2 regions of the Aeromonas sp. FDAARGOS 1409 genome follow, and region 2 is predicted to be linked to the other one. Evidence: predicted binding sites of a transcription regulator. Region 2 holds the regulator's gene; the other holds the start of a gene.

Region 1 (15,181 bases), 1.2 Mb from region 2:
TCGGACTCGTCGCGCAGGGCACTGATGCCCTCGATCTTCTTCTCTTTGACCAGCTCGGCGATCTTCTCGATGAGCCGCGCCTTGTTCACCTGATAGGGGATCTCGTGGACGATGATGGTCTCGCGACCGCTCTTCTCGTCCACCTCCACCTCGGCCTTGGCCCGCACATAGACGGAGCCGCGACCGGTACGGTACGCCTGCACGATGCCGGAACGACCGTTGATGATGCCACCGGTGGGGAAATCCGGGCCGGTGACATGGGTCATCAGCTCGTCGATGGTGAGGTCGCCATTCTCGATCAGCGCCAGACAGCCGTTGACTATCTCGGTGAGGTTGTGAGGCGGGATGTTGGTCGCCATGCCCACCGCGATACCGGAGGAGCCGTTGACCAGCAGGGTGGGGACCTTGGTGGGCATGACCGCCGGGATCATCTCGGTGCCGTCGTAGTTCGGCACCCAGTCCACGGTCTCTTTGTCCAGATCGGCCAGCAGCTCGTGGGAGATGCGCGCCATCCGCACTTCGGTGTAACGCATGGCCGCGGCGTTGTCGCCGTCCACCGAACCGAAGTTGCCCTGACCGTCGACCAGCATGTAGCGCATGGAGAAATCCTGCGCCATGCGGACGATGGTGTCATACACGGCACTGTCGCCGTGGGGGTGATATTTACCGATTACGTCACCGACCACACGGGCCGATTTTTTATAGGGCTTGTTCCAGTCGTTCCCCAGCTCGTTCATTGCATACAGAACGCGGCGGTGAACCGGTTTCAAGCCATCACGCACATCCGGCAGAGCTCGTCCTACGATCACGCTCATGGCGTAATCCAGATAGGAACTCTTGAGCTCTTCTTCGATGTTGACCGGCGTGATCTCTCTGGCCAGATCGCTCATAGAAAGCCTTAATCCCTAATTAGTTGTTCTTTGGCTTAAACAGCGCGACATGGTAACACACTGAGCCAAATACCTTAAGCCACAAATCCGGTAACAAGTCAGGCTGGTGTGACAAAGTCCGTCCGTTATAATGCCCGCCAGGACAATAGATTGCGCACCAGACTCCAAGCCGTGCGCCCTGCCACAGGATCATCAAAAAATGCACAGTGACGCCAATGTCGATCTGACAGAAATCGCCAAATTCGAAGCCATCGCCTCCCGCTGGTGGGACATGGAGGGCGAATTCAAGCCGCTGCACCAGATCAATCCGGTGCGCCTTGACTGGATCACCGACAAGAGCGGCGGCCTGTTTGGCAAGCGCGTGCTCGACATCGGCTGCGGTGGCGGCATCCTCTCCGAGAGCATGGCCCGCCGTGGTGCCCGGGTCACCGGCATCGACATGGGCAAGGAGCCCCTCGGCGTCGCTCGCCTGCACGCTCTGGAGCAGGGGGTGGAGCTCGAGTATCGCCAGATCACCGCCGAAGCCCACGCCGATGAAGCTCCCGGCCAGTATGACGTAGTCACCTGCATGGAGATGCTGGAGCACGTGCCGGACCCGGCCTCGGTGCTGCGCGCCATCGCCACCCTGGTGCGCCCGGGCGGCAAGGTGTTCGTCTCCACCATCAACCGCAACCCGAAGGCCTATCTGATGATGATCCTCGGGGCCGAGTACCTGCTGAAGATGGTCCCCAAGGGCACCCACGATCACAAGAAGTTCATCACCCCGGCGGAGCTGTGCCGCATGGGTGAGGCGGCGGGCCTGCTTGTGCGGGACATGAGCGGCGTGCACTATGCGCCGCTCTCCAACCGCTTCAAGCTCGGCAGGAACGTCGACGTCAACTACATGGTGGCGTTCGAGCGCCCGGAGCAAGGCTGATGAGCGTACCCCACCCGATGCCCCTTCGCTGCGTGCTGTTCGATCTCGATGGCACCCTGCTCGACACCGCGCCGGACCTCGGCGCCGCCGTCAACCACGTGCTGGTCAGCGAGGGCTTTGCGCCGCTCTCCGACGACATCATCCGCCAGACCACCTCCCACGGGGCGCTCGGGCTGCTCAGGGCCGGTCTTGGCGACGAGCTACTCGAGGAGCTGGGGGCCACTCGCCTTCGCACCGCCCTGCTCGACCATTACGCGGCCAACCTCTGCGTCGGCACCCGCCCTTATGACGGCATGGTGGACCTCATCGAATGGCTCGACGAACGGAAGATGCCCTGGGGCATCGTCACCAACAAGCCGGGCTTTCTCACCGAGCCGCTCTTGGCCACCCTGCCGGCACTTGCCAACTGCGGCGTCACCGTCAGCGCCGACACCCTGCCGGTGCGCAAGCCCGACCCCGCCCCCATGTTCTTTGCCTGCGAGCGGCTCGGGGTGGACGCGGCGCACTGCCTCTATGTGGGGGATCATGTGCGGGACATCGAGGCGGGCCGCAACGCCGGCATGCGTACCGCGGTGGCGGGCTGGGGTTATCTGCACGGCGACGAGGATCCCGCCCTTTGGGGCGCTGACTTGCACTTCGATACGGTGCAGGCCCTGCACCACTGGCTGCGCTACGAACTGGGCTGAGTTCGCCTCGCCGTCTTATAGATGGATTGCCCGGGCAGCTTTTGGGATCATCAATGTCCATATGAGCACCATTCATGCCTGACGGCCCGGCGTGCCAAATGAGAGAGGGATCTCAAACGATCCCTCTTTTTCACGGTTTGGCAAGCCTCCAGAGAGGGGGACAGGACACCTTTTGACCCTGTCTGCGCAAGGGATAACCAGACTGAATTTGCTAGTAAAAACACCCCGCTTTCGCAAGCAAAAAAAGTTATTTTAATTTTCCATCTTCGATTGCCGGACTTGCATTTGCCGGATCGGACGCATGAAAACCCGTTCGCTGTGAGCGTCCACTAACTCCACTCCCGACACCCACAATTTATCCACAGCAATTGCGTTATCCACAGATTGCAATGCCGTGCCGACCTCACTATCTTGTAGTTCGCATTCAAAATAACACTATATCTTGTGATTCATCGCGCATTACGCCCCTACCCCGTCGCCAGGATTGGTCCGTCGGGAGCGTCGCGCGATGGTTTTTCGGGAATCCACCGATGCCGCCAGGCATCAACTAAAGGGGTCATCAGCCAATGAACTTGTTTGTGACGAAGCGTAACGGACACAAAGAACCCATCGATCTGGACAAGATCCACCGCGTGCTCGACTGGGCCGCCGAGAAGCTCGACAACGTGTCGGTCTCCCAGGTGGAGCTCAAGTCCCACATCCAGTTCTATGACGGCATCCGTACCGCCGACATCCACGAGACCATCATCAAGGCTGCTGCTGACCTCATCTCCGAACAGAGCCCGGACTACCAGTACATGGCCGCCCGCCTGGCCATCTTCCACCTGCGCAAGAAGGCCTACGGCCAGTTCGAGCCGCCCCACCTCTACCAGCACGTCGCCCGTCTGGTGGACATGGGCAAGTACGACAGGCACCTGCTGGAAGACTACAGCCAGGCCGAGTTCGAGGAGCTGAACGCCCACATCGACCACTGGCGCGACATGGACTTCTCCTACGCGGCGGTCAAGCAGCTGGAAGGCAAGTATCTGGTACAAAACCGCGTCACCGGCGAGATCTACGAGAGCCCGCAGTTCCTCTACATCCTGGTGGCGGCCTGCCTCTTCTCCAAGTATCCGAAAGATACCCGTCTGGACTACATCAAGCGCTTCTACGATGCGGTCTCGACCTTCAAGATCTCCCTGCCGACCCCCATCATGAGCGGCGTGCGCACCCCGACCCGCCAGTTCAGCTCCTGCGTGCTGATCGAATGCGACGACAGCCTGGACTCCATCAACGCCACCGCCAGCGCCATCGTGCGCTACGTCTCCCAGCGCGCCGGAATCGGCATCAACGCCGGCCGCATCCGGGGGCTGGGCAGCCCCATCCGTGGCGGCGAAGCGTTCCACACCGGCTGCATCCCCTTCTACAAGTACTTCCAGACTGCGGTGAAGTGCTGCTCCCAGGGCGGCGTGCGCGGCGGTGCGGCCACCCTGTTCTACCCCCTGTGGCACACCGAGGTGGAGAGCCTGCTGGTGCTGAAGAACAACCGCGGCGTGGAAGAGAACCGGGTCCGTCACATGGACTACGGCGTGCAGATCAACAAGCTGATGTACCAGCGCCTCATCAAGGGCGGCGACATCACTCTGTTCTCCCCGTCCGACGCACCTGGCCTGTACGATGCCTTCTTCGCGGATCAGGACAAGTTCGAGGAGCTCTACGTCAAGTACGAGCAGGATCCGGCCATTCGCAAGAAGACCCTGAAGGCGGTGGACCTCTTCTCCCTGATGATGCAGGAGCGCGCCGGTACCGGTCGCATCTACATCCAGAACGTGGACCACTGCAACACTCACAGCCCGTTCGATCCGGCCGTGGCGCCGGTGCGCCAGTCCAACCTCTGCCTCGAGATCGCGCTGCCCACCAAGCCGCTCAACAACGTGGATGACGAGGATGGCGAGATCGCGCTCTGTACGCTGTCTGCCTTCAACCTCGGCGCCATCGAGAAGCTGGAAGATCTGGAAGAGATGGCGGATCTCGCCGTGCGCGCCCTGGATGCCCTGCTCGACTATCAGGACTACCCGCTCAAGGCCGCGATGAAGGGCAGCATGAACCGCCGCACCCTGGGGATCGGTGTCATCAACTACGCCTACTACCTGGCGAAGAACGGTGCCCGCTACTCCGACGGTTCCGGTCTGGCCCTGACCCACCGCACCTTCGAGGCGATCCAGTACTACCTGCTGAAGGCGTCCGTGCAGCTGGCCCGCGAGTTCGGCCCCTGCCCGGCGTTCAACGAGACCACCTATGCCCAGGGGATCCTGCCCATCGATACCTATAAAAAGGATCTGGACGCCCTGTGCAATGAGCCCCTGCACCTCGACTGGGAAGCGCTGCGCGAAGAGATCCGCACCGTGGGTCTGCGCAACTCCACCCTGACCGCCCTGATGCCGAGCGAGACCTCCAGCCAGATCTCCAACGCCACCAACGGCATCGAGCCGCCGCGCGGCCTGGTGTCGGTGAAAGCCTCCAAGGACGGCATCCTCAAGCAGGTGGTGCCGGAATACCACCGCCTCAAGGATCAGTACGAGCTGCTGTGGAAGCAGCCGAGCGTCGACGGTTACCTGCAGCTGGTCGGCATCATGCAGAAGTTCGTGGATCAGGCGATCTCCGCCAACACCAACTACGACCCGGCCCGTTTCGAAGGCAGCAAGGTGCCGATGAAGCAGCTGCTCAAGGACTTGCTGACCGCCTACAAATACGGCCTCAAGACCCTCTACTATCACAACACCCGCGACGGGGCCGACGACACCCAGACCGATCTGCAGGATGACGGTTGTGCCGGCGGGGCCTGCAAGATCTAACCGCGAAACGATCCGATGAACCGGGCGGGAGCAGAAGCTCCCGCCTTCCTGTTTCCCCTATTTCACGATATTCGAACCATGGCCTATTCAACTTTTTGCCAGACCCAAAACGATCAGCTCAAGGAGCCGATGTTCTTCGGCCAGTCGGTCAACGTGGCCCGTTATGATCAGCAGAAGCACGACATCTTCGAGCGGCTGATCGAGAAGCAGCTCTCCTTCTTCTGGCGCCCGGAAGAGGTGGACGTCTCCCACGACCGCATCGACTTCCAGGCCCTGCCCCCCCACGAGCAGCACATCTTCATCTCCAACCTGAAGTACCAGACCCTGCTGGACTCCATCCAGGGCCGCAGCCCCAACGTGGCCCTGCTGCCCCTGGTCTCCATCCCTGAGCTGGAGACCTGGATCGAGACCTGGGCCTTCTCCGAGACCATCCACTCTCGCTCCTACACCCACATCATCCGCAACATCGTCAACAACCCGGGCCAGGTGTTCGACGACATCGTGACCAACGAGCAGATCCTCAAGCGCGCCGGCTCCATCAGCCACTTCTATGACGATCTCATCGAGGCCACCTCCGTCTACCACCTGCACGGTGAAGGGACCCACCGGGTGGGGGGCCGCGAGGTCTCCATCACCCTGCGGGATCTCAAGAAGAAGCTCTATCTGTGCCTGATGAGCGTCAACGCGCTGGAGGCGATCCGCTTCTACGTCAGCTTCGCCTGTTCGTTCGCCTTCGCCGAGCGCGAGCTGATGGAGGGCAACGCCAAGATCATCAAGATGATCGCCCGTGACGAAGCGCTGCACCTGACCGGCACCCAGCACATGCTGAACCTGATGCGCAGCGGAAACGACGACCCCGACATGGCGGAGATCGCCGTCGAGTGCGAGCAGGCCTGCTTCGAGCTGTTCAAGGAAGCGGCCCTGCAGGAGAAGGAGTGGGCCGAGTACCTGTTCCAGGACGGCTCCATGATAGGCCTGAACAAGGACATCCTCTGCCAGTACGTGGAATACATCACCAACCTGCGCATGGCGGCCGTCGGCCTGCAGCCGGCCTTCGCAGGCACCAAGCAGAACCCCATCCCCTGGATCAACACCTGGCTGTCGTCCGACAACGTGCAGGTGGCGCCCCAGGAGGTGGAGGTGAGCTCCTACCTGGTGGGTCAGATCGACAGCGAAGTGCACGCCGACGATCTGGGTGACTTCGAGCTGTGATCACGGGCGCCGGGATGCAGGCCAGGTTGACGACATCACCGCCGAAACACCCGGTGGGATGGCGCCATGAGTGACGCCATCGGCACCCTGGCCCCTGCCCCGCTGGCGACCGGTGAGGCAGCGGCCGCGCCCCGGATCCACACCCAGGATGACGTGCTGCACGCAGAGCCCGGCGAGAGCCTGCTGGAGACCCTGGAGCGCCACGGCCACAGGGTCGAGTTCCAGTGTCGAAGCGGCTATTGCGGCGCCTGCCGCACGCCGCTCCTGGCAGGCAAGGTGCACTACCCTGCCGCCCCGCTAGCCTTTGTCTCGGTGGGTGAGTGCCTCCCCTGCTGCTGCAAGCCGGTGGGCGCCATCCGGCTCGATATCCGCAAGGGCTGACGGCCCTCTTCGCCAGGATCTTGCCCCGCAAACAAAAAGCCGCCGGATTGCTCCGGCGGCTTTTTTCATGGGGATATCCCGTCTCTCGGGCGAAGTGAGGGGCCGTGGCCCCTCATGCTTTACAACCAGGGCGCGGCGGTCGGTCCGTGGTGCAGGCCCAGCTTCCAGACCCGGCCAAAGTGCTTGTAGTGCCCCGCAGCCACCCCGGCCTTTTCTCCCATGCCGTGGTAGAGGTCGAGGTGGCCCTTCTTCACCGCCCCGCCCACATCCAGCGCGATCAAGAGGCGCAGCTGGTGCCTGCCGGTCCAGTTGCCCGCCTTGTCGAGCAGCGGCACTTCCGCGAGGATGGGGGTGCCCATGGGCAGCAGGGTCTTGTCGGCAGCCACCGCCGCCATGGGCAAGAGCGGAATGCCGGCGGCCCCCACCACGTCGTTGGTGGGACGGCGCTCGAAGAAGACATAGGAGGGGTTCTGCTCCACCAGCTCCTTGACGCTCTCCTCCGGCTGGCGGCTGGCCCACTCCTTGATGGCCTTCATGGACATCTGCTCCTTGGGCACCTCGCCACGGTCGATCAGCACCCGGCCGATGCTGACATAGCCGTGACCGTTCTTGCCGCTGTAGCCCAGGTACTGCAGCCGGTCGTCGTCGCCGTAGTGGACGAAGCCCGAGCCCTGCACGTCCATCAGGAAGTTGTCGATGAGGGACTTGCTGTAGCCGAGCTCCAACCCGCGGTTCGCCAGGGCCCCGTCGTGGATCTGGGCCCGGCTCGGGCAGCGGCCGCCGCAGTTGGGCATGGCGTAGATGGGGTACTTGTACTCGGCATCCGGGCGGTGACGCACCTCCAGCACCGGCGAGTAGTAGCCGGTGAAGAGCACGTTGCCCATGCGATCGGCGCCGCCCAGCTGGGCCAGGCTGATGCCGTACTGGGTGATATGGGCGGGATTGCCGCCATTGGCGACCCAGCGGGAGAGCTGGCGATAGAGCTCCCCGTAGCGGCTCGCCATGCGGCCGGAGCGCTCCAGTACCATCCGGCTCTGGGGGCCGAACTTGCTGTAGTCGGCGCCGGCGCGGCTGTTGACCCGCTCCACCCGCACCAGATCCCCCGCCAGGGCACCGTCCAGATACTGCTTGCCCAGATTCTCCGGCACCTCACAGTTCAGAAAACATCCGGATCCCGCCTTCTTCTGGGGCACCTTGACCGGTTCAGGGCTGCCCGCACAACCGGCCAGGCCCACCACGGCGGCGGCCAGCCAGTACGCATGTCTATTCATATGTCCTCATATAACACCGAGTGTCTTGCACGGCGGGGAAGATGCCAAAATTGCCCGGGGAAAGCAAACGCCTTCCGCCCCCGCACGGCGGATTTCTCCTGCGGGGATCTTCTGGGTTATAACAAGGTGACAGGATGTGAGGGATCGTGGATGGAACAGCTCGAATTCTTCCCGCTCCAGAGCCCCTGCATCGGGGTCTGCGAGCTGAACAACAAGGGGTATTGCAAGGGGTGCCTGCGCAGCCGCGAGGAGCGTTTCAACTGGCTCGCCATGACCCCGGCCCAGCAGCAGGAGGTGATGCGCCTGTGCCGGGGCCGCAAGGCCAGGGTCGAGGCCGCCCGTCGCAAGGCCAGAGAGAGCGAACCGCCCGAATCCCCCCCTCAACCCGGTCTGGATCTCTGACGCTTTCCACCCTTTTTGCCCACCATAAGAAAGGCGGCCCGCAGGCCGCCTTTTTCATTCACCGACATCCGACTCAGGCGGTCGCCAGCCTGGCCTGCTCCTCGCCGCGCTTGAGCATGGCGTAAGAGACACCGGTCAAGAGCGAGCCAGCCGCGATCGCCAGGATGTACATCATGACGTTGCTGATGGCGTTCGGGATGAAGAGCACGAACAGACCGCCGTGGGGCGCCACCAGTTCACAGCCAAACAGCATGGAGAGCGCACCGGTCAGGGCGCCGCCCACCATGCAGGCCGGGATGACGCGCATGGGATCCTTGGCGGCAAAGGGAATGGCCCCCTCGGAGATGAAGCACAGACCCAGCACGAAGGAGGCCTTGCCCGCTTCCTGCTCCGCCTTGATGAACTTCTTGCTGGCCAGGAAGGTGGCGATGCCCATCCCCAGTGCCGGCACCATGCCGGCGGCCATCACGGCAGCCATGGGGGCATAGGTCTTGGAGGCGAGCAGGCCGACCCCGAAGGCGTAGGCCGCCTTGTTGACCGGGCCCCCCATGTCGAAGCACATCATGGCGCCGATGATGACCCCCAGCAGCACGGCGTTGGCGGAGCCCATGTTGTTGAGGAACTCGGTCATGGCGTTCATGATGCCGGCCACCGGGCCGCCCACCACGTAGATCATGACCAGGCCGGTGAACAGGCTGGCAAAGAGCGGGATGATCAGGATGGGCTTGAGCGCCTCCAGGGTCACCGGCAGGCGCACCTTGTCGCTCAGGTACTTGGCGCTGTAACCGGCCAGGAAACCGCCGACGATGCCGCCGAGGAAACCGGCGCCCAGGGAGCTTGCCAGCATGCCGGCGATCATGCCGGGGGCCAGACCCGGACGGTCGGCGATGGAGTAGGCGATGTAACCCGCCAGCACCGGGATCATCAGGGCGAAGGCGGAGCCACCGCCGATCTTCATCAGGGCAGCGGCGAGGGTTCCCTCCTCCTTGAACGCCTCAATGCCGAAGATGAAGGAGAGCGCGATGATAAGGCCCCCCGCCACCACCATGGGCAGCATGAAGGAGACGCCGGTCAGCAGGTGCTTGTAGGGGCCCGCCTTCTCCTCTTTCTTGGGTTGGGCGCCGCCGCTGTGGCGATAGGTCTTGGCCTCGGTCCAGGCCTTGTCGAGCTCGGCGCGGGTCTTCTTGAGGGCCGCCCCCGTGCTGGTGCGATAGACAGGCTTGCCGTCGAAGCGGGCCATGTCCACCTCGATGTCGGTGGCGAGGAACACCAGATCGGCGGCGGCAATCTCGTCCGCCGTCAGGGCGTTCTGGGCACCGACCGAACCCTGGGTCTCGACACGGATCTGGTGGCCCAGTTGCTTGGCCATGGTCTCCAGGGCCTCGGCCGACATGAAGGTGTGGGCCACCCCGGTGGGGCAGGCGGTCACCGCGACGATGCGCTTGGCACCGGCAGCCGCCTTGGCCACGGCGGGCGCGGCCTGGTGGCGATAGACGCTGGCGCCGCTCGCGGCGGCCTCCAGCAGGGCGGCAGGATCCTGCAGCGCCAGGTCCATGTCACCCCGATAGAGCGGCTTGCCATCATAGGCGGCGAGATCAACGGGGCTGCTTGCCACCACCAGCACCAGATCGGCGGCGGCAATCTGCTCCTTGCCCGGCACCTGACGGGGTTGCACGCTGGAGTCGACGTCAAGCGTCAGCTCCCAACCCGCTTGCTTGGCCTGCTGTTCTATCCGTTTTGCAGCGAGAAAGCTGGTGGCAATGCCCGCCGGGCAAGCCGTAACCAGAATTGCTTTCATTGGGCATCTCCTGAGTTAGACATTGAATGGGTATGGGGTTGAGCCGGTGCCAGGTCATCCAGACGCTGTACGCGCACCCGCTCGAGCAAGGGATCCAGCTCGCGCACATCGTCGAAACCGACCGCGACCTGGCTGACCGCCAGGGCCGAGACGGCGGTGGCCAGACGCAGGGTCTGCTCCGGCGTCCAGCCGAGGCTGAGGCCATGGGCCAGCCCCGCCACCAGGGAGTCGCCGGCACCGACCGTGCTGACCACCTCCATGCGCGGCGGAATGGCCTGCCAGGTGGCGTCCGGGCCAAACCAGACGAGGCCGTCTGCGCCGTTGGAGACCACCACGTGGGGGATCCCGGCGGCCTGCAGCGCACGGGCACACTCGGCCTGATCGCTCAAGGTCCTGATGGGGCGCCCGGCCCACTGCTCAAGCTCCTCCAGATTGGGTTTGACCAGGGTCGGCGCCGCCTTGAGCCCTTCCCCCAGGGCCGCGCCGCTGCAATCGAAGATCACCCGCTTGCCCCTGGCCTTGAGCAGCCGAATAAGCCGGGCGCAGTAATCGGGGGCCACCCCCTTGGGCAGACTGCCCGCCAGCACGAACCAGTCGGCCTGAGGGGCCAGCTCGTCCAGCGCCGCCTCCAGGGCGCTCACGTCGGCGTCTCGCACGGTGAGGCCCGGCAGGTTGAGATCGGTGACCCGGCCCGATTGCTCGGAGATCTTGACGTTGATCCGGGTGCTCCCCGCGACGCGCACGAAGCGATCGGCCAGGGCACGCTCCTCGAACAGGGTGACGAAGCTCTGTTGGTTCTCGGCGCCAAGCCAGCCGGTCAGGCCCACGTCACGACCGAGATCTTTCAAGACCATGGCGACGTTGATCCCCTTGCCGGCGGCGCGCAAGTTGGCCTCGCCCACCAGGTTCACCTCCCCCAGGTGCATGGCTTCCAGGCGGGTGGTGAGATCCAGCGCCGGGTTCAGGGTGATGGTGACGATGTCCATCAGTGCGCCCCCTCGCCCAGACCGGCGGCGATGGCCTCGCCCAGCCCCTTGAGGGCCGCTTCGGCATCCGGCCCTTCGGCACGAAACGCCAGACGGTGCCCGCACTTGACCCCAAGGCCGATGACCTTCATCAGGCTCTTGGCGGAAACCGCCTCGCCGCTGCCATCCAGGTTCGCGACGCGAATGTCGGATTCATACTCCTTGGCCACCTTGACCAGCATGGCGCCCGGGCGGGCGTGCAACCCGTGGGGGTTGACGATGGTGAAGGTGTCGGAAAGACCGCTGGCCGGGCCTGTCTGCAGCATGCTCAACCCGTCGGCGCCCGCGAGCGTCCCGAGCTGACCGGCGGCGGCCAGTTTGGCCAGGTTATCGAGCTGCGCCAGATGGCCGCTATCTGCGGCGCAGAGCAGCAGCAGGGCGCTGACCGGTTGCTCCCCTACGCTCAGCACAGTGCTAGGCGTGGCCAACACCCAGCCAGTCTGGGCCGCCAGGGCGCGGGCCAGCCAGACCCCCTCCCCCAGATGTACGGGCTCGCTAGCCAGCAGGGCGCTCACCATGGCGGCCTCCCCCCAGCCAGCGGATTTGGCACGGGCAGCGGCGCCCAGCAACAGCTGGTCGCGATCGTCCGCCGGGAAGTCGGCCAGGGTCAGGAACTGCACCTCTTTGGCCGCCGTCGCCCCGGTCAGGATATTGATGATGCTCTCTTCATCGGTGGCTTCCTTCAACTGAGCGGCCGCCTGTTCATCACCCAGCACGTGGGTGAGCTGGCGCAGTATGCCCAGGTGCTCGTCGGACTTGGCGGCGATGCCGATGGCCACATAGGCAGTCTGCCCGTCGTCCCACTCGATGCCGTGGGGGAACTGGGCCACAATGACGCCTGTGCTCTTCACCAGATGGCGGGTGTCGGTGGTGCCGTGGGGAATGGCGATGCCGCTGCCCAGGTAGGTGGCGTGCTGCGCTTCCCGCGCCAGCATGCCGTCCACATAGCCCGCCTCCACCAGACCGGCCTCGGTCAGTTTGCTTGCCAGCAGGGCGATGGCGTCCGCCTTGGTCGTCACCGTTTGTCCCAGCAGGATTTGCTGTCGCGCCAACTTCAACATAGAGATTCTCCATCAGGTCCGGCGGCGCCTCGCGGCGTACCGGCTCAACTCAATTTTCGGGTAACTAGCCTGCTGACAATAGACGGGGATCTCTCGCTTTGGTGAGCCGCAACCCATTTCAAAGCTCAGATAATCATCGCCTACTGACAAGCTGAATCGTTTCACTTACACTCAGACTGAATCGTTTCAGCCAATTGTTCAAGATCCCACGGAGAGCAGGTTTCAATGATATGATCCCGCGCACACTTTTTCGGTGCCCCCACCAGGAACCGGCGCGGGCCTTGCAACTCAAACAGAGCCAATATGATGAAACTGGATGAAATCGCCGCGCTGGCCGGTGTCTCGCGTACCACGGCCAGCTATGTGATCAACGGCAAGGCCGATCAATACCGCATCAGCCAGGCCACCCGCGACAAGGTGATGGCCGTGGTCCATGCCCACAACTATCAGCCGGACAGCCGCGCCGCCTCCCTGCGCGGCGGCCAGACCAGGACACTGGGCTTCATCCTGCCCGACCTCGAGAACGCCAGCTATGCCAAGCTCGCCAAGCGCCTCGAACAGGGGGCCCGCACCCAGGGTTATCAGCTGCTGATCGTCTGCTCGGAAGACGAACCGGACACCGAGAAGGAGCTGGCCCGCATGCTGGTCAGCCGTCATGTGGATGCACTGCTGGTGGCGAGCTGCCTGCCCCCGGCGGATCCCTTCTATCTGGAACAGCAGACCAGGGGGGTGCAGATCCTCGCCATCGACCGGGCCATGAGCGCCGATCACTTCGTCACCGTCGCGAGCGAAAACCAGAAGGCGAGCTTTGATCTCACCGCCTCCCTGCTCAGCCCCGCCCTGCGCCATGTGGCGCTGATCACCGCCCTGCCCACCCTCACGATCAGCCATGAGCGACGCGCCGGCTTCGAACAGGCCCTGGCCAGCCATGCCAGCCCCCTGACGGCCCACATCTGCGAAGGTGCGCAGTTCTCCCGCGCCGAGGGGTATCGCCTGATCAAGGCGTTGCACCGGCAACTCGGCCAGTTGCCCGAGGCCCTGGTGACCACCTCCTACATTCTGATGGAGGGGGTGCTCGATTATCTGCTGGAAAGAGAGCTGGGACAGGAGAGCGACATGAGCCGGATCGCCATGGCCACCTTCGGCGACGACAGGCTGCTCGACTTCCTCCCCTTTGGCATCAACTCCCTGCCCCAACAACATGACGCCCTGGCCGGCCAGGCGCTCACCCTGGCCCTCGAGGCCATCAACGGCACCTACCGCGCCGGCCTGCACTACGTGAGCCGCACCCTGAAACGCCGCCGCTAGGCCGGGGCGCAGACGCCGGGGGCGACAGGGTCGCCTTCGGTCATGCTGGCCCCACGGCCATGGCCGAAGTGTCATCTTTTATTTCCACCTTTTTGCCTTTCACAGCAGAACACTCGCGCAATCTCGCTTGTTTTCGATATTTTAATCCGTTAATTTGGCAACCCTGTTTTACAACCTGCGGCTGTTCGTAACGATGTCTCCACTCCGATATTGCTAGCCTCCGGCCTCGATCCCGGAGGCGCCCCCTTCCTTGCCCTGGCACTCTTTTTCTCAATCCCGGATGGATACTATGAACACCAAGACTCTCGGTTGTACCCTGCTTATCGCCGGCACCACCATAGGGGCCGGCATGCTGGCCCTGCCGCTGGCCTCTTCGTCCCTGGGTGGCCCCGCCACCCTGCTGCTGATGATCGGCCTCTGGGCCCTGATGGCCTTCACCGCCATGCTGCAGGTGGAAGCCAGCCTCAACACCGGCAAGTGGTACCTGCACCAGCTGGCGGATCACCTGCTCGGCCCCTGGGGCAAGCGCATCGCCTCCTTCTGCATCCTGATGCTGTTCTACGCGCTGGCCTCCGCCTACATCAGCGGCGGCAGCAGCCTGCTGGTTCAGGCGCTGACCGATGCCGGCATGAGCGTCAGCCAGGAGCAGGCGGCCTGGGCCTTCACCCTGCTGTTCGGCGGCATGGTCTGCGTCGGCACCAAACAGGTGGATTACCTCAACCGCCTGATGTTCACCGTGAAGCTGGTGATCATGGTGGGGGTACTGGCCCTGCTGCTGCCGCGCGCCGAGGGACAACACCTGCTTGCCATGCCGCTCGGTCAGGGCTTGCTGCTGGCGGGCCTGCCGGTGATCTTCACCTCCTTCGGTTTTCACGGCTCCATCCCCAGCGTGATGCTCTACCTCGGCGATTGCCCCAGGCAGCTACGCCGGGTCTTCGTGTGGGGCTCCGCCCTCCCCCTCATCCTCTACGTGCTGTGGCAGGTGGCGATCCTGGGGCTGCTGGGCCAGCAATCCCTGATCCAGACCGGCGGCGCCCTGGACAGCCTGCTCGCCAGCGTCGGCAACCTGGTGAACTGGCCCGCCTTCAACCAGGCCATGCACCTCTTTGCGGATCTCGCGCTCGCCACCTCCTTCCTCGGGGTGACGCTGGGGCTGTTCGACTTCATGGCCAAGGTGACCCAACGCAAGGACAACTGGCAGGGGCGCACCCAGACCGGTCTCATCACCTTCGTGCCGCCCCTGCTGTTCGCGCTCTACTTCCCGCAGGGCTTCATCATGGCCCTCGGCTATGCGGCCATCGCGCTGGCGGTGCTGGCGGTGCTGCTGCCGGTGGCCCTGGTGTGGCAGAGCCGCAAGCGGGCCGAGGCGCACCACTACCGCGCCCCGGGCGGCGTGC
Region 2 (15,181 bases):
CCCCATGGTGCCCGGCGCCCTGGGAGAGAGGCCGGAGCCAAACCCCACCGCCAGCAGGTGGAGCGGGTTCCTCAGGTTAAGTTGCTTGAGCTCAGGTTTGATCTTCATGCGAAATGATCCCACCCCTTGAGATGGAGCTCGACCGGCTGCTCATCCTGCATATAGTCGATGCCGGGTTCCCCGGCCAGGATACGGCCGATGCGGGTGAACTTGACGCCGCAATTGGCCAGTGCCGTGTCCAGGGCACCGTGATGTTCCTGGGGCACGGTGAAGCAGAGCTCGTAGTCATCGCCACCGGCCAGCGCCAGTTGCCAGGCATCCTTGGCGGGCACTGCATCCTGCAACACGGGAGAGAGGGGCAGCAGGTTGAGATCGATCTGGGCCCGTACCCCGGAGGCCTTGAGGATGTGGCCGAGATCCGAGGCCAGGCCGTCGGAGAGATCCAGGGCGCTGCTGGCCAGCCCGCGCAGGGCCTGGCCCGCCAGGATGCGGGGATGGGGATGGTCGAGCCTGGGCAGCGCGGCCGCCAGCTGGTTCTCGTTGAGGGTGCGCTTGCCCAGCAGGTGGGAGAGGGCCAGGGCCGCATCCCCCAGGGTGCCGGTCACATAGATGCCGTCCCCCGCCTTGGCACCGCTGCGCAGCAGGGCGCGGCCGGCAGGCACCGATCCCTTCACCGAAACGGTGATGGAGAGCGGACCCCGGGTCATGTCACCGCCCACCAGGGCCACGTTGTAGTATTCGGCAAGCTCGAGGAAGCCCTCGGCGAAACCGGCGACCCAGCTCTCGTTGACGGCGGGCAGGGTCAGGGCCAGAGAGACCCAGCGCGGCTCCGCCCCCATGGCGGCGAGATCGGACAGGTTGACCGCCAGCGCCTTGTAGCCGAGATCCACCGGATCCATGTCGGGAAAGAAGTGCACACCGCTTACCAGGGTATCCGTGCTCACCGCCAACTGGACGTCGGGGGGCAGGGTCAGCAGGGCACAGTCATCCCCAGGTCCCATCACCACGTCCTTGCGGGCGTGGGGGGCCTTGAAGTACTTCTCAATCAGCTCAAATTCACCCATACAGTAAAAAGCCAGCAATAAGCTGGCTCCTCTCTTAAATGCTGACGGACGGCGGGATCAACGCTTGGGCAGCGTCTTGATCACCTTGTCCAGTACGCCGTTGACAAACTTGTGGCTGTCATCGGCGGCGAAGGCTTTGGCCAGCTCGATCGCTTCGTTGATCACCACGCGCGGCGGCACATCTTCACGACGGGTCAGCTCGTAGGTCGCCAGACGCAGGATCGCCTTGTCCACCATGTCCACTTCTTCCAGCGGACGGGAGAGGAAAGGTGCGAACACCTTGTCCAGCTCGTTGCAGTGGACCGCAACCCCGAACAGCAGATCGCGGAAATAGCTCAGGTCCACACCCTTGGTGTCCTGATCGATCTTGAACTGCTCTTCGATGTCGCCCACGTTGGCCTGGGTCATCTGCCACTGGTAGATGGCCTGGGTAGCGCAATGACGGGCCTTACGGCGCTCGGACGGTTTCAATGCATTTCTCCTCGTTACACGTCCAGTTGTTTCAGGACGTTGATCATTTCGAGCGCGCTCAGTGCAGCCTCTGCACCCTTGTTACCCGCCTTGGTACCGGCGCGCTCGATGGCTTGTTCGATGTTTTCGGTGGTCAGCACGCCGAAGGCAACGGGAATCTCATACTCCATCATCACCTGGGCCAGCCCCTTGCCGTTCTCGCTCGCCACCAGTTCGAAGTGGTAGGTACCGCCACGGATGACGGTGCCCAGCGCGACGATGGCGTCGTATTGACCGCTCTTGGCCAGCTTCTTGGCCGCCAGGGGGATCTCGACGGCACCCGGCACGCGCACCAGGGTCAGGTTGCTCTCCTGGATCTGGCCTTGACGCTTCAGCACGTCCAGCGCACCGTTCACCAGGCTGTCATTGATGAAGCTGTTGAAACGGGCAACGACAATAGCAACACGCGCCTCGGGAGCGGCGATATTTCCTTCGATAATCTTCATTGGAAATCCTGTCTCTGTGCAATCAGTAGGGCCATCAATGGGGCCGCGGCCAAAAGTGCACGCATTCTAGCACAACAGAGCCGCGACAAAAAACCATGGCCGCAACGGGCGGCCATGGTGATGAATTCAACCGTACGCAGCGCTTACTCGCCGACGTACTCCACCACTTCCAGACCAAAGCCACCGAGGGCATGGTACTTCTTGGGAGAGCTCAATAGGCGCATCTTGCCGACCCCCAGCGCCTTGAGGATCTGGGAACCCACGCCGACCCGGCGCGAGGTGCCCTGCCACTTGGCCCCTTCCGGCGCCAGCCCCTTGTCGGCGGCCTCGAATCCCTTGACCCTGGCCAGCAGCTCGGCACCATGGGCTTCCGCCCCCAGGATCACCAGCACGCCCCCTTCATCGGCGATGCGGGCCATGGACTTGGGCAGCGGCCAGCTGCGGGCGCTATGGCGGTCGGTCAGCAGCAGATCGCTCAGCACGTCGTGCAGGTGGACCCGCACCAGAGTCGGCTGGTCGGCCTTCACCTCGCCTTTCTTCAGGGCGAAGTGTACCTGGTTGTCGATGGTGTCACGGAAGGTGACGAGGTCGAACTCGCCGTATTCGGTGGGCAGCTTGCACTCGGCCACTTTCTCTACCGTGGTCTCGTGCTGGTTGCGGTATTCGATAAGATCCGCGATGGTGCCGAGCTTGATGCCGTGCTGCTCGGCGAAGATCTCGAGATCCGGGCGACGCGCCATGGAGCCGTCCTCGTTGAGGATCTCGACGATGACGGAGGCAGGCTCATACCCCGCCAGCCGGGCCAGATCGCAGCCGGCCTCGGTGTGGCCGGCGCGGGTCAGCACGCCACCATCCTGCGCCATCAGCGGGAAGATGTGGCCGGGCTGCACCAGATCCGAGGCCTTGGCATTGGGCGCGACCGCCGCCTGCACGGTGACGGCGCGATCGGCGGCGGAGATGCCGGTGGTCACCCCCTCGGCCGCTTCTATGGTCACGGTGAAGGCGGTGGAGAACTGGGCGTTGTTTCTGTCCACCATCAGCGGCAGCGCCAGCTGTTTGCAGCGATCCCGGGTCAGGGTGAGGCAGATGAGGCCGCGACCGTAGCGCGCCATGAAGTTGATGTCTTCCGGGCGGACACAGGAGGCAGCCATGATGAGGTCCCCTTCGTTCTCCCTGTCTTCGTCATCCATCAGGATCACCATCTTGCCAGCCTTGATATCGGCAATGATTTCCTGGGTCGTGCTCAGCGCCATGGGCTACTCCATCAATGTGCTTGGGAAATGAGCCCGCGGGCTCGGTTCGAACTGGGTTCATTCCGCTCTAGATTGGGGCACGCGGCCCCGTTTCAATCGGAGCGGGATCACAGAAAAGCGTTTTTCCCGCAAAACGGCTCACAAGAATCCGGACTGGGCCAGCTTATCCAGGGTCAGGGTGCTGCCGCTGCTCTCCTCGCGCTTGCCCGTCATCAGCCGCTCCAGATAGCGGGCGATTTGATCCACCTCGAGGTTGACCCTGTAGCCAGGTTTCCAGCGGGCGATGGTGGTCTCCTGGGCGGTGTGGGGCACTATGGTCAACCGGAAGAGATCCCCCTGGACGGCGTTGACCGTGAGGCTGATGCCATCCACCGCAATCGACCCCTTCTCGGCAATGTAGCGGGAGAGCTCGCCTGGCGCCTCTATCCAGTATTCGATGGCACGGCCGCTGGCGGACTTGCTCTTCACCTCGCCCATGCCGTCCACGTGGCCGGAGACCAGGTGGCCACCGAGGCGGGAGGTGGGCATCAGCGCCTTCTCGAGGTTGACGGGGTCCCCCACCTTGGCCGCCGCAAAACCGGTGCGCGACAGGGTCTCCAGCGAGACGTCTGCGGTATAGCGCTGGTCACCCAGGGCGACCACGGTGAGGCAGACACCATTGGTGGCGATGGAATCTCCCAGCTTGACGTCGCTGAAGTCCAGGGTCGGCGCGTGCACGGTGAGGGCCATGTCCTCCCCCTGGCGGCGCAGCTCTACCAGGGTTCCCACCGCTTCGATAATTCCGGTAAACATGCAGATCACCTTGCTGATGACGGGGGCGACGGATGCCCCCGTGAACATTGAAAAATCAGGCTATTTTCGCAGTGATGCGAATATCCTGGCCAAGCATGCGCACATCCTTGAGGTTGAGCCTGGGGGCCTGGAACAGGCGGGTCAGCCCCGGCAGATGGAACAGGCCGCGCCCCTCGTCCCCCATCAGTTTGGGCGCCTGATAGAGCACCAGCTCATCCACCAGCCCTTTCTCCAGCAGGGCGCCGCAGAGGCGCGGCCCCGCCTCCACCAGCACAGAGTTGATGCTGTGCTGCTTGGCCAGCAGCATGAAGAGGCTGACCAGATCCAGCTTGCCATCCAGCAGCGGCACCTCCAGCTGCTGCACCCAAGCGGGCCAGTCGCCGTCCGCCTTGTGGCGGGCCAGCAGCACAGGGCTCTCGCTCTGGAACAGGGGCAGATCCGGAGTGAGCCGGTTTTGCGAGTCGACGATGACCCGCAGCGGCTGGCGCAGGGTCTCTTTGGGATAGACCGCCTTGACCGAGGGGGGCAGCTCGTGCCAGCGCACGGTCAGGGAGGCGTTGTCCGCCAGCACGGTCTCGGCGCTGGAGAGCACCGCATCGTGGCGCGCCCGCAGCCGCTGCACGTCGCGGCGCGCCTCGGGGGAGGTTATCCACTGGCTCTCGCCGCTCGCCATGGCGGTGCGACCATCCAGGCTGGCGCCGAGCTTGACCGTCACCTGCGGGAAGGCGGTGCGCATCCGCTTGAAGAAACCGGGGTTGAGGGCCTCGGCTTCCGCGGCCAGCAGGCCGAAATCGGTCTTGATGCCCGCCTCGGAGAGCATGCGCAGGCCGCGCCCGCCCACCTGGGGATTGGGATCCACCATGGCGGCCACCACCCTGGTCACCCCGGCCTTGATGAGCGCCTCGGCGCAGGGGGGCGTGCGGCCGTGATGGGAGCAGGGCTCCAGGGTCACGTAGGCGGTGGCACCGCGGGCCTCTTCCCCTGCCGCGTGCAGGGCATAGACCTCGGCATGGGGCTCGCCGGCCCGCTGGTGCCAGCCTTCCCCCACCACCACGCCGGCCTTCACCAGCACGGCGCCGACGCAGGGGTTGGGGGCCGTGGTGTAACGGCCGCGGCGGGCCAGTTCGAGGGCCCGGCTCATCCATTGGTAATCGTCTTGACTAAACATCTGGGCTCCTCTGACAAAACATCCCCCTCTCCCGGCGTCGGGCTCATCGGTTGCCGCGCCGCCGAACGCAGTCTGGGTGGACGGAAAACTCACTTCTCCAGCTTGGCGATCTCTTCGCCGAATTCGCGGATGTCCTCGAAGCTGCGGTAGACAGAGGCGAACCGGATATAGGCCACCTTGTCCAGGCTCTTGAGCTCGTCCATCACCAGGTTGCCCACCAGCTCGGAGGCGACCTCGCGCTCGCCGGTGGCGCGCAGGCGGGACTTGATGTGGTTGACCGCCTTCTCGATGGCCTCCATGCTCACCGGTCGCTTCTCCAGCGCCCGCAATATGCCGGCACGCAGCTTGTCTTCGTTGAACGGCTCGCGCGAGCCGTTGGACTTGATGACGCGGGGCATCACCAGTTCGGCCATCTCGAAGGTGGTGAAACGCTCGTGGCAGAGCAGGCATTCGCGACGGCGGCGCACCTGATGGCCCTCGGCCACCAGACGGGAATCGATCACCTTGGTATCAACGGCACTACAGAAAGGGCAATGCATCGGACCTCCGGCGTGGATGAAAAAGGGCGCGGGCCCCGGGGGCTGGCGCTAGGCCGGTCAGTGTAACACGGCCATGGAAAACCGGTAAAAGCCCAGAAAAAACAATGCCACCCATTGGGTGGCATTGGTCTCAAACCGGGCATAGGCCGTTATCAGGCATAGACCGGGAAGCGGCGGCAGATGTCCAGCACCTTCTCGCGCACGGTCGCCAGCACTTCTTCGTTGTCGTGGCTGTCCAGCACGTCACAGATCCAGTTGGCCAACTGGATGGACTCGGCCTCCTTGAAGCCGCGGCGGGTGATGGCCGGGGTGCCGATACGCACGCCGGAGGTCACGAACGGAGAACGCGGGTCGTTGGGCACGGAGTTCTTGTTGACGGTGATGTTGGCCTTGCCGAGGGCTGCGTCGGCGTCTTTGCCGGTCAGCTCGCGACCGATCAGATCCACCAGCATCAGGTGGTTGTCGGTACCGCCGGAGACGATCTTGTAGCCGCGCTCCATGAAGGTGGCTGCCATCGCCTTGGCATTCTTGACGACCTGGGCCTGGTAGGTCTTGAACTCGGGCTCCAGCGCCTCCTTGAAGGCAACGGCCTTGCCGGCGATGACGTGCATCAGCGGGCCGCCCTGACCGCCCGGGAAGACGGCGGAGTTCAGCTTCTTGTACAGATCTTCGTCGTCGGCGGCGGAGAGGATCAGACCACCGCGCGGACCGGCCAGGGTCTTGTGGGTGGTGGAGGTGACCACGTGGGCGTGGGGCACCGGGTTCGGGTAGACGCCGGCGGCAATCAGACCGGCTACGTGGGCCATGTCGACGAACAGCCAGGCGCCGATCTTGTCGGCGATCTCGCGCATGCGGGCCCAGTCGACGATGCCGGAGTAGGCGGAGAAGCCGCCGATCATCATCTTCGGCTTGTGCTCAACGGCCAGGCGCTCCATCTCGTCGTAGTCGATCTTGCCGGACTCGTCGATGCCGTAGGGAATGATGTTGTACAGCTTGCCGGAGAAGTTGACGGGGGAGCCGTGGGTCAGGTGACCGCCGTGGGCCAGGTTCATGCCGAGCACGGTGTCGCCCGGCTGCAGCAGGGCCATGTAGACGGCGCTGTTGGCCTGGGAGCCGGAGTGCGGCTGCACGTTGGCGTAGGTGGCACCGAACAGCTCCTTGGCGCGCTCGATGGCCAGGGTTTCAACCACATCCACATACTCGCAACCACCGTAGTAGCGCTTGGCCGGGTAGCCTTCGGCGTACTTGTTGGTCAGCTGGGAGCCCTGGGCTTCCATGACGCGGGGGCTGGTGTAGTTCTCGGACGCAATCAGCTCGATGTGCTCTTCCTGACGACGGGTCTCGTCTGTGATGGCCTGCCACAGCTCTGGATCATAGCCGGCGATGGTCATGTCACGTTTCAACATCCGTTTATCTCCTGAAAATCGTTTGCGCGATAGGTGAAGTGGGCCCGCGCATTGTAACGTGAGCTGGATCAAAGAGACAGTCCAACCACCCAAAAAAATGTTTATAAAATGTAAAATACGTCGCAATTCTCGAAACCCGCTCCTCCTCCCGGTCAGCGCCCGCTCACCCCAGCCAGCGAGTCGCCGGCCCCCGCCACCCCACCAGCCTCTGCCGACTGGCAGCCAAAAACCAGAGCCAGATCATGGATATAGCGTTTACTAACAGATAACATCTTTAGACCGCGCGGCCTCTGCCGGCCCCGCAGAGGCCACGCCATGCGTTTTCATCCCGGACCACAAGGGGAAACACCATGATGGATCATCTGATGCTGTTCTTGATTGTCGCGGTCTTCGCTCTCTTCTACTGGGTCTACTACACCGGCAGCCGCAAGGGCGCCTGCACCACCCGCTGGGAAGCACTGCCCACTCGGGAGCAGTACCTGGCGGCCCACCCCGGCGCCGCCGATGGGGATATCATCTTCTGCATTCATTGCGGCCACCACCAGCAGCAGGCTGTGGGCCTGGTGCACCAGCTGGATTACCGGCGCCAGCATATCTGTCCCCGCTGCAAGCAGGCGCTCTATCGCGTCGAGGAGTAGGATCGCGCAGCGTCCGCTGTCGCGAGCGAGAACCGTCGCCTGCTCCTGCGTCATCACTCCGCTCGCCAAGGGGCGATCCGACCAAAGCGCCCCGTGAGTTTCCTTTATTTTTAAAGTCGTTAGAATCGGGAGCCTCTATGACTCCCGATTGTCATCCACGGAGGAAAAATGCAGGAATTCATGGCTACCAGCGAACGCCGGGCCGAGCTTTACTGGTGGTTTTCCACCCTGTTCGCTGCCGAACTCAGTGATGCACAGATCGCTGAATACGACACCTATGACGTACGCAGCTTCTTGAAGAGTCTCTCCACCCTGGATCCCATGCGCGAGGCGGTGGCAGAACTCAACGAAGCCATCGCCCGCCTGCTGGTTCGCGAGGAGCGCTCCACTGCACTGGCTGCCGACTTCAACGCGCTATTTCTCTCCCCCAAAGCGGTGCAACCATACGAATCCGCTCATGGTGACAACACGGCGCGTAGCCGCATGGAACAGCGCCTGAACCGGCTCGCTATCGATGTCAGCGAGAAATACCAGCAGCCTGTCGACCACCTGGCCATCGAACTGGATCTGATGGGCAACCTCATCATCCGCGCCGCCGAGGCGACCACCGCTGCCCTTCGCGAGGAGTGGCTCGGCGAACAGGAAGGGCTGCTGCACGGCCATCTGCTGGCTTGGTTCGAGCCCTTCGAGCAGGCCTGCCGCGCCGCCGACCCGTTTGGCTTCTACGGTGCCAGCGCCCGGCTGCTGGGGGTATTCCTGAAGATGGATGCCAACTACCTCTCCCTGGTCAAACCGGCGAAATCCGCCGACTGAGCCCGCCATGAAGACAGCCCTGCTGCTGATCGCCTGCTGGCTGCTGGCCCTGATCCCGCTGGATCAGGGCATTACCCCCCTCGTCGTCCTGCTGTTCAATCCGGATCGGGCACTCTACGGCACCGCCCAGCTCACCGGTTTTGCCGGCATACTGCTGACCCTCTACCTCGCCAATCTCGGGGTGGAAGTGGTACTGCGCCGCCGCTTCCAGATCGCGGGCATGCTGGCCCTGCTGGCCGCCTGGATCGGCTTCATCAACAGCAGCGGCACGGAGAGTCACTGGCTGCTGCTCTACGCCATGGCGCTGCCGTTTCATCTGGTAGGCTGGCTCGTGTTCGTGCGGGGCATCCAGGCCTTTGGTCGCCAGAAAGGCTGACATCCCGTTGATTTAACTCCTCCCCACACTTTCTTTCTCTCCTGAAACTTCATGCCATACTGACACAGCCGTCCAAATGACAAAGAAATCAATTCAGGAGCCTCCATGGAAAAAGTGCTACCCGAATCGGTTCCGACACCGCATCTGTCAGGCCCGCTCTCCCTTCACGAGTTGCAACGGTTGTTCGAGCAGGCCCCGTTTGGCATTGGCGTGTTCGATCGAGAGTTCAGATGCCGTGGCGTCAACGCCAGCTTTGCCGAGCGAAGCGGCCTCCCCCAGGCGGACCACGTCGGCAAGACGCTGTTTGAAATCAGTCCGGCCCAGGCCCCCCTGCTGGCCCCTTTGCTTCAGCAACTGCGCCATGGCGCTGCGCAGGCCGACGTGGAGCTGGACGACATGGAGGCCACCCATTCCGCGCCGCCGAGACGGTGGCGCCTGAGCTGCAGCCCGGTGCTGGATGACGACGGCATCTTCAACGGCCTCTTTCTCATCATGCGCGAGCTCGTCCCCGTGCCCCGCCTCCCCCCCGGAGTGCCCGGTCCTCTCGGGATCCAGGAGATGACCCATCACCATGTACAGCGGCTCTACCAGATGGAGGCCAGACTGCAGCACCTCTCCTATCACGATCCCCTCACCGACCTCGGCAATCGCCACCTGCTGCAGGAGCGACTCGCCATAGAGATCGCGACGGCCCGCCTGAACCGGCAGGCCCTGGCGCTGCTCTTCATCGATCTCGACGGCTTCAAGCTCATCAACGACAACCTGGGGCACAACGCCGGCGATCAGCTGCTCAAGCTGTCAGCGGATCGCATCCGCCACTGCCTGCGCCCCGGGGATGTCGCCATCCGGCTGGGGGCGGACGAGTTTCTGGTGCTGCTCCCAGGCATCGGGGAGACGCAGGAACTGGTGGGGCTGATCGAACGGCTGCAACGCAGGCTGCACGATCCCGCCGACATCGGGCAGGAGCGGGTGAGACTCTCGGCCAGCATAGGCGTCTCCCTCTATCCGGAGCATGGCCAGACCCCGGACAGTCTCATCAGTGCGGCGGACAATGCCATGCACGAGGCCAAGCGCCGGGGTCGCAACGGCTATCTGTTCCACTCCCCGGACATGGCGGCGCAGATCAGGGAACGGATGCTGCTGGAGCAGGGGCTGCTCAAGGCTATGGAACAGCAGCAGTTTCGCCTGCTCTACCAACCCATGGCGGATCTCGCCCATGGCAACCTCAGCGGTCTCGAAGCCCTGGTGCGCTGGCAGCATCCCAGCCTGGGCATGATTTCCCCGGCCAAGTTCATCCCGGTGGCGGAGGAGTGCGGCCTCATCGAGCAGCTCGGGGAGTGGGTGATGCGCACCGCCTGTCAGCAGGGGCAGAAGTGGCTGGCCGAGGGCTTCAGCGTTCCCAGGCTGTCGGTCAACGTGTCGGTCAGGGAGATGCGCTCTCCCGACTACGTGGAGCGGGTCACCGCCATCCTGGCCGAGACCGGCTTCCCCGCCGAGCGGCTGGAGATCGAGGTGACAGAGAGCATCATCCAGAGCGTGGATCACAGCCTGCGCCTCTTCACCCGCCTCAAGGCGCTGGGGGTGCAGATCGCCATCGACGACTTCGGAACCGGCTTCTCTTCCCTGAGCCTGCTCAAGAGTCTGCCCATCGATCGCATCAAGATAGACAGGGCCTTCGTCCAGGCGCTGCCCGACGACAAGCACAGCCGGGAGCTGTGTCGCACCATAGTCCAGCTGGCCAGCTCCCTTGACATGGTGGTCACGGCGGAGGGGATCGAAACCCAGCCTCAACGCCAGTTCCTGCAATCCCTGCGCTGCGAGGAAGGCCAGGGCTACCTGTTCAGCCACCCCCTGCCGGAGCCCCACATGGCCTCCATGCTCGCCACACGGCATTGAGGATCCCGGACAGCCCAATGACAGAAGGGAGCCCCAGGCTCCCTTCTTCGTGATCCCCTCGGGCCATGTCGATCGGCCCGCCTCGTCGCTATCCAAAAGTCTAATTGCCCTCCGGCACCAAAGGTATAAGTTGTTACTCAATCATTAAGAAAATGTATTCACAGGAGTGAGAGATGAGCGAGAGCAAGGTCTACCCGGTCAAGGCCCACATCGGCAACGGCGCCCTGCTGGACAAGGAAGGTTATGAAGCCATGTATCAGGCGTCTGTGCAGGATCCGGACGCCTTCTGGGGGGAGCAGGGCAGGATCCTCGACTGGATGACCCCCTACACCCGCGTCAAGAACACCTCCTACGATCCGGGCCACGTCTCCATCAAGTGGTACGAGGACGGCCTGCTCAACGTATCGGCCAACTGCCTGGATCGCCACTTGAGCGAGCGTGGCGACAAGGTCGCCATCATCTGGGAAGGGGACAACCCGGCCGAGGATCGCAAGATCACCTACCGTGAGCTGCACCTTGAGGTGTGCAAGTTTGCCAACGTGCTCAAGGCCCAGGGGGTCAAACGCGGCGACATGGTCTGTCTCTACATGCCCATGGTGCCGGAGGCGGCCATCGCCATGCTGGCCTGTACCCGCATCGGGGCAGTGCACAGCATCGTCTTCGGCGGCTTCTCGCCGGAAGCGCTCTCGGGTCGCATCATCGACTCCGGGGCCACCATCGTCATCACTGCCGACGAGGGGCTGCGCGGCGGCCGTCCCATCCCCCTCAAGAAGAACGTGGACGAGGCGCTCACCCACCCGGAGACCCGGGTCAGCAAGGTGATCGTGCTCAAGCGCACCGGCGGCAACGTCGCCTGGCATGGTCACAGGGACATCTGGTGGCACGATGCCGTCGCCGCCGCCAGCCCGGATTGTCCGCCCGAGGCCATGGGGGCCGAAGATCCCCTGTTCGTGCTCTACACCTCCGGCTCCACCGGCAAGCCCAAGGGGGTGCTGCACACCACGGGCGGCTACCTGGTCTATGCCGCCCTCACCTTCAAGTACGTGTTCGACTACCACGAGGAGGACATCTACTGGTGTACCGCCGACGTGGGCTGGGTCACCGGCCACTCCTACCTGGTCTACGGGCCGCTCGCCAACGGCGCCACCACGCTCATGTTCGAAGGGGTGCCGAATTACCCGGCCACCAACCGCATGAGCCAGGTGGTGGACAAGCATCAGGTCAGCATCCTCTATACCGCTCCGACCGCGATCCGCGCCCTGATGGCCAAGGGCAAGGAGGCCGTCGAAGGCACCTCCCGTACCAGCCTGCGCATCATGGGGTCGGTGGGTGAACCCATCAACCCGGAAGCCTGGGAGTGGTACTACCGCACCATAGGGGACGAGCGCTGCCCCATCGTCGACACCTGGTGGCAGACCGAGACCGGCGGCATCCTGATCAGCCCCCTGCCCGGCGTCACCGCGCTGAAGCCCGGCTCCGCCACCCGCCCCTTCTTCGGGGTACAGCCGGCTCTGGTGGACAACCTGGGCGAACCGCTGGAGGGGGCCACCGAGGGCAACCTGGTGCTCACCGACTCCTGGCCCGGCCAGATGCGCACCGTGTTCGGCGATCACGAGCGCTTCGAGCAGACCTACTTCTCCACCTTCCCCGGCCGCTACTTCACCGGCGACGGCGCCCGTCGCGACGAGGATGGCTACTACTGGATCACCGGCCGGGTGGATGATGTACTGAACGTCTCCGGCCACCGCATGGGCACCGCCGAAATCGAATCGGCTCTGGTGGCCCATCCCAAGATAGCCGAGGCGGCCGTGGTGGGGGTGCCCCACGAGATCAAGGGCCAGGGCATCTATGCCTATGTCACCCTGATCGCCGGGGAAGAGCCGAGCCGCGAGCTGCATAAAGAGGTCAAAGAGTGGGTGCGCAAGGAGATAGGCGCCATCGCCACCCCGGACGTGATCCACTGGGCCGAGGGGCTGCCCAAGACCCGCTCCGGCAAGATCATGCGCCGGATCTTGCGCAAGATCGCCACCGGCGAGACCGACAGCCTGGGGGATATCTCCACCCTGGCGGATCCGGGGGTCGTGGACAAGCTGATCCGCGAGAAGTCGGAAGCGGCTTGAGTCCCCTTCCTCCCCGCAACAGAGCCGGCCCAGTGCCGGCTTTGTTGCGTCTGGAGCCCGTGCGAAGAAGCAGGCAGCGGCAGAGAGGGGGCTTGCGCCGAATCGTTCAATAAACAGGCAGATGTAGAGATTAGACCAGTAAAATGCTGCTAATTTTCACGAAATCAATATAATTGCGAAATCTGTGTGCCAGGGCACACCGAATTGTGCAAAAATTGGCTAGATTTCTGGTAGTCCACAGATAGCTGATAGATAGCAGCATAATCATCGAGGATGTACTCAATATGTCGCAACATCACCGAATCCTCCTGCTCAACGGCCCCAATCTGAATCTGCTGGGCAAGCGGGAACCGGGAATCTACGGCAGCAAGACGCTCGATGAGATCGTCGCCGATCTGGCCGCTCGCGCCAGCGAACTCGGTGTCACCCTGGAACATCTGCAATCCAACGCCGAACACGAGCTGATCGGCCGCATCCATCAGGCCATGAGCCAGGTGGATTTCATCATCATCAATCCCGCCGCCTTCACCCATACCAGCGTCGCCATTCGCGATGCCCTGCTGGGTGTGGCCATCCCCTTTATCGAGGTTCACCTGTCAAACGTTCATGCCAGGGAGCCCTTCCGTCATCACTCCTATCTGTCCGATGTCGCCAAGGGGGTGATCTGCGGGTTGGGTGCCGATGGCTACCATTTCGCTTTAACCGCGGCCGTGCATCAGTTGCGCGCGGCTTGATAATCACTGATCAGATAAAGAAGAAAGAGAATGCTAATGGATATCCGCAAAATCAAGAAGCTGATTGAACTGGTTGAAGAGTCCGGCATCGCCGAGCTGGAAATCTCCGAAGGGGAAGAGTCCGTTCGCATCAGCCGCAATTTCTCCGGCCAGGTTAGCGTTGCCCCGCAGATGATGATGCAGCCGGCACCGGTGCAACAGGCCGCCGCTCCGGTTGCCGCGGCCCCGGCCCCGGCCGCTGCCGCAGCGCCCGCTGCCGATGCCGCTCCGAGCGGTCATCTGATGCGCTCCCCCATGGTGGGCTCCTTCTACCGCTCCTCCAGCCCGGAAGCCAAGCCGTTCGTGGAAGTCGGTCAGCACGTCAATGTCGGCGACACCCTGTGCATCGTCGAAGCCATGAAAATGATGAACCAAATCGAGTCTGACAAGGCCGGCGTGATCAAAGCGATCCTGGTTGAAAATGGTCAGGCCGTCGAATTTGACGAGCCGCTGTTCATCATCGAATAAGGGAAAATGCCACCCATGTTGGACAAAGTAGTCATCGCCAACCGCGGTGAAATTGCCCTGCGGATCCTGCGCGCCTGCAAAGAGCTCGGGATCAAGACAGTGGCCGTTCACTCCACTGCCGATCGGGAGCTCAAGCATGTGCTCCTGGCCGACGAAACCATCTGCATCGGCAAACCTGCCAGCGGTGAGTCCTACCTCAACGTGCCGGCCATCATCGCCGCCGCCGAGGTGACCGGTGCCGTCGCCATCCACCCGGGCTACGGCTTCCTCTCCGAGAACGCCGACTTTGCCGAAGTGGTCGAGAAATCCGGCTTCATCTTCATCGGCCCGCGCGCCGAAACCATTCGCCTGATGGGTGACAAGGTCTCCGCCATCGAGGCGATGAAGAAGGCGGGCGTGCCCTGCGTACCCGGCTCCGACGGCCCGGTGGACAACGATGCCAAGCGCAACGCCGCCATCGCCAAGCGCATCGGCTATCCGGTGATCATCAAGGCCGCCGGTGGCGGTGGTGGTCGCGGCATGCGCGTGGTGCGCAGCGAGTCCGAGCTGGCCGCCGCCATCGCGCTGACCAAATCCGAAGCGGGCCAGTTCTTCAAGAACGACATGGTCTACATGGAGAAGTACCTGGAGAACCCGCGCCACATCGAGATCCAGGTGCTGGCAGACGGCCAGGGAACCGCCCTCTACCTGGGTGAGCGGGACTGCTCCATGCAGCGCCGCCACCAGAAGGTGGTGGAAGAGGCGCCGGCTCCCGGCATCACCGAAGAGATGCGCAAGTTCATCGGCGAACGCTGCGTGCGCGCCTGTCTCGAGATAGGCTACCGCGGTGCGGGCACCTTCGAGTTCCTGTACGAGAACGGCGAGTTCTACTTCATCGAGATGAACACCCGTATCCAGGTGGAGCACCCGGTCACCGAGA

The links. Region 2 encodes NrdR, which represses ribonucleotide reductase genes. Its sites were predicted from a motif close to CACNNTATANNGTG; they were not measured.
Region 1: a site for NrdR is predicted at 2,926-2,939, ahead of nrdA (class 1a ribonucleoside-diphosphate reductase subunit alpha). Genes of this name have one in related genera too.

What each region holds. Positions count from the first base shown of each region.
Region 1 covers NZ_CP077395.1:3,621,855-3,637,035, forward strand. The annotation lists gene gyrA (DNA topoisomerase (ATP-hydrolyzing) subunit A) at 1-890, opposite strand, end outside; gene ubiG (bifunctional 2-polyprenyl-6-hydroxyphenol methylase/3-demethylubiquinol 3-O-methyltransferase UbiG) at 1,090-1,806, shown strand; gene I6L39_RS16920 (HAD family hydrolase) at 1,806-2,492, shown strand; gene nrdA (class 1a ribonucleoside-diphosphate reductase subunit alpha) at 3,059-5,326, shown strand; gene nrdB (class Ia ribonucleoside-diphosphate reductase subunit beta) at 5,405-6,538, shown strand; gene yfaE (class I ribonucleotide reductase maintenance protein YfaE) at 6,605-6,919, shown strand; gene mltA (murein transglycosylase A) at 7,039-8,190, opposite strand; gene I6L39_RS16945 (DUF1289 domain-containing protein) at 8,341-8,592, shown strand; gene fruA (PTS fructose transporter subunit IIBC) at 8,666-10,390, opposite strand; gene pfkB (1-phosphofructokinase) at 10,387-11,376, opposite strand; gene fruB (fused PTS fructose transporter subunit IIA/HPr protein) at 11,376-12,476, opposite strand; gene cra (catabolite repressor/activator) at 12,780-13,784, shown strand; gene I6L39_RS16970 (aromatic amino acid transport family protein) at 14,074-15,181, shown strand, end outside.
Region 2 covers NZ_CP077395.1:2,396,712-2,411,892, reverse strand. The annotation lists gene I6L39_RS11475 (phosphatidylglycerophosphatase A) at 1-108, opposite strand, end outside; gene thiL (thiamine-phosphate kinase) at 105-1,064, opposite strand; gene nusB (transcription antitermination factor NusB) at 1,122-1,535, opposite strand; gene ribE (6,7-dimethyl-8-ribityllumazine synthase) at 1,550-2,020, opposite strand; gene ribBA (bifunctional 3,4-dihydroxy-2-butanone-4-phosphate synthase/GTP cyclohydrolase II) at 2,164-3,273, opposite strand; gene I6L39_RS11450 (riboflavin synthase) at 3,412-4,065, opposite strand; gene ribD (bifunctional diaminohydroxyphosphoribosylaminopyrimidine deaminase/5-amino-6-(5-phosphoribosylamino)uracil reductase RibD) at 4,121-5,233, opposite strand; gene nrdR (transcriptional regulator NrdR) at 5,323-5,772, opposite strand; gene glyA (serine hydroxymethyltransferase) at 5,925-7,178, opposite strand; gene I6L39_RS11430 (hypothetical protein) at 7,529-7,816, shown strand; gene torD (molecular chaperone TorD) at 7,985-8,629, shown strand; gene I6L39_RS11420 (hypothetical protein) at 8,637-9,005, shown strand; gene I6L39_RS11415 (GGDEF and EAL domain-containing protein) at 9,111-10,901, shown strand; gene acs (acetate--CoA ligase) at 11,075-13,021, shown strand; gene aroQ (type II 3-dehydroquinate dehydratase) at 13,306-13,755, shown strand; gene accB (acetyl-CoA carboxylase biotin carboxyl carrier protein) at 13,792-14,262, shown strand; gene accC (acetyl-CoA carboxylase biotin carboxylase subunit) at 14,278-15,181, shown strand, end outside.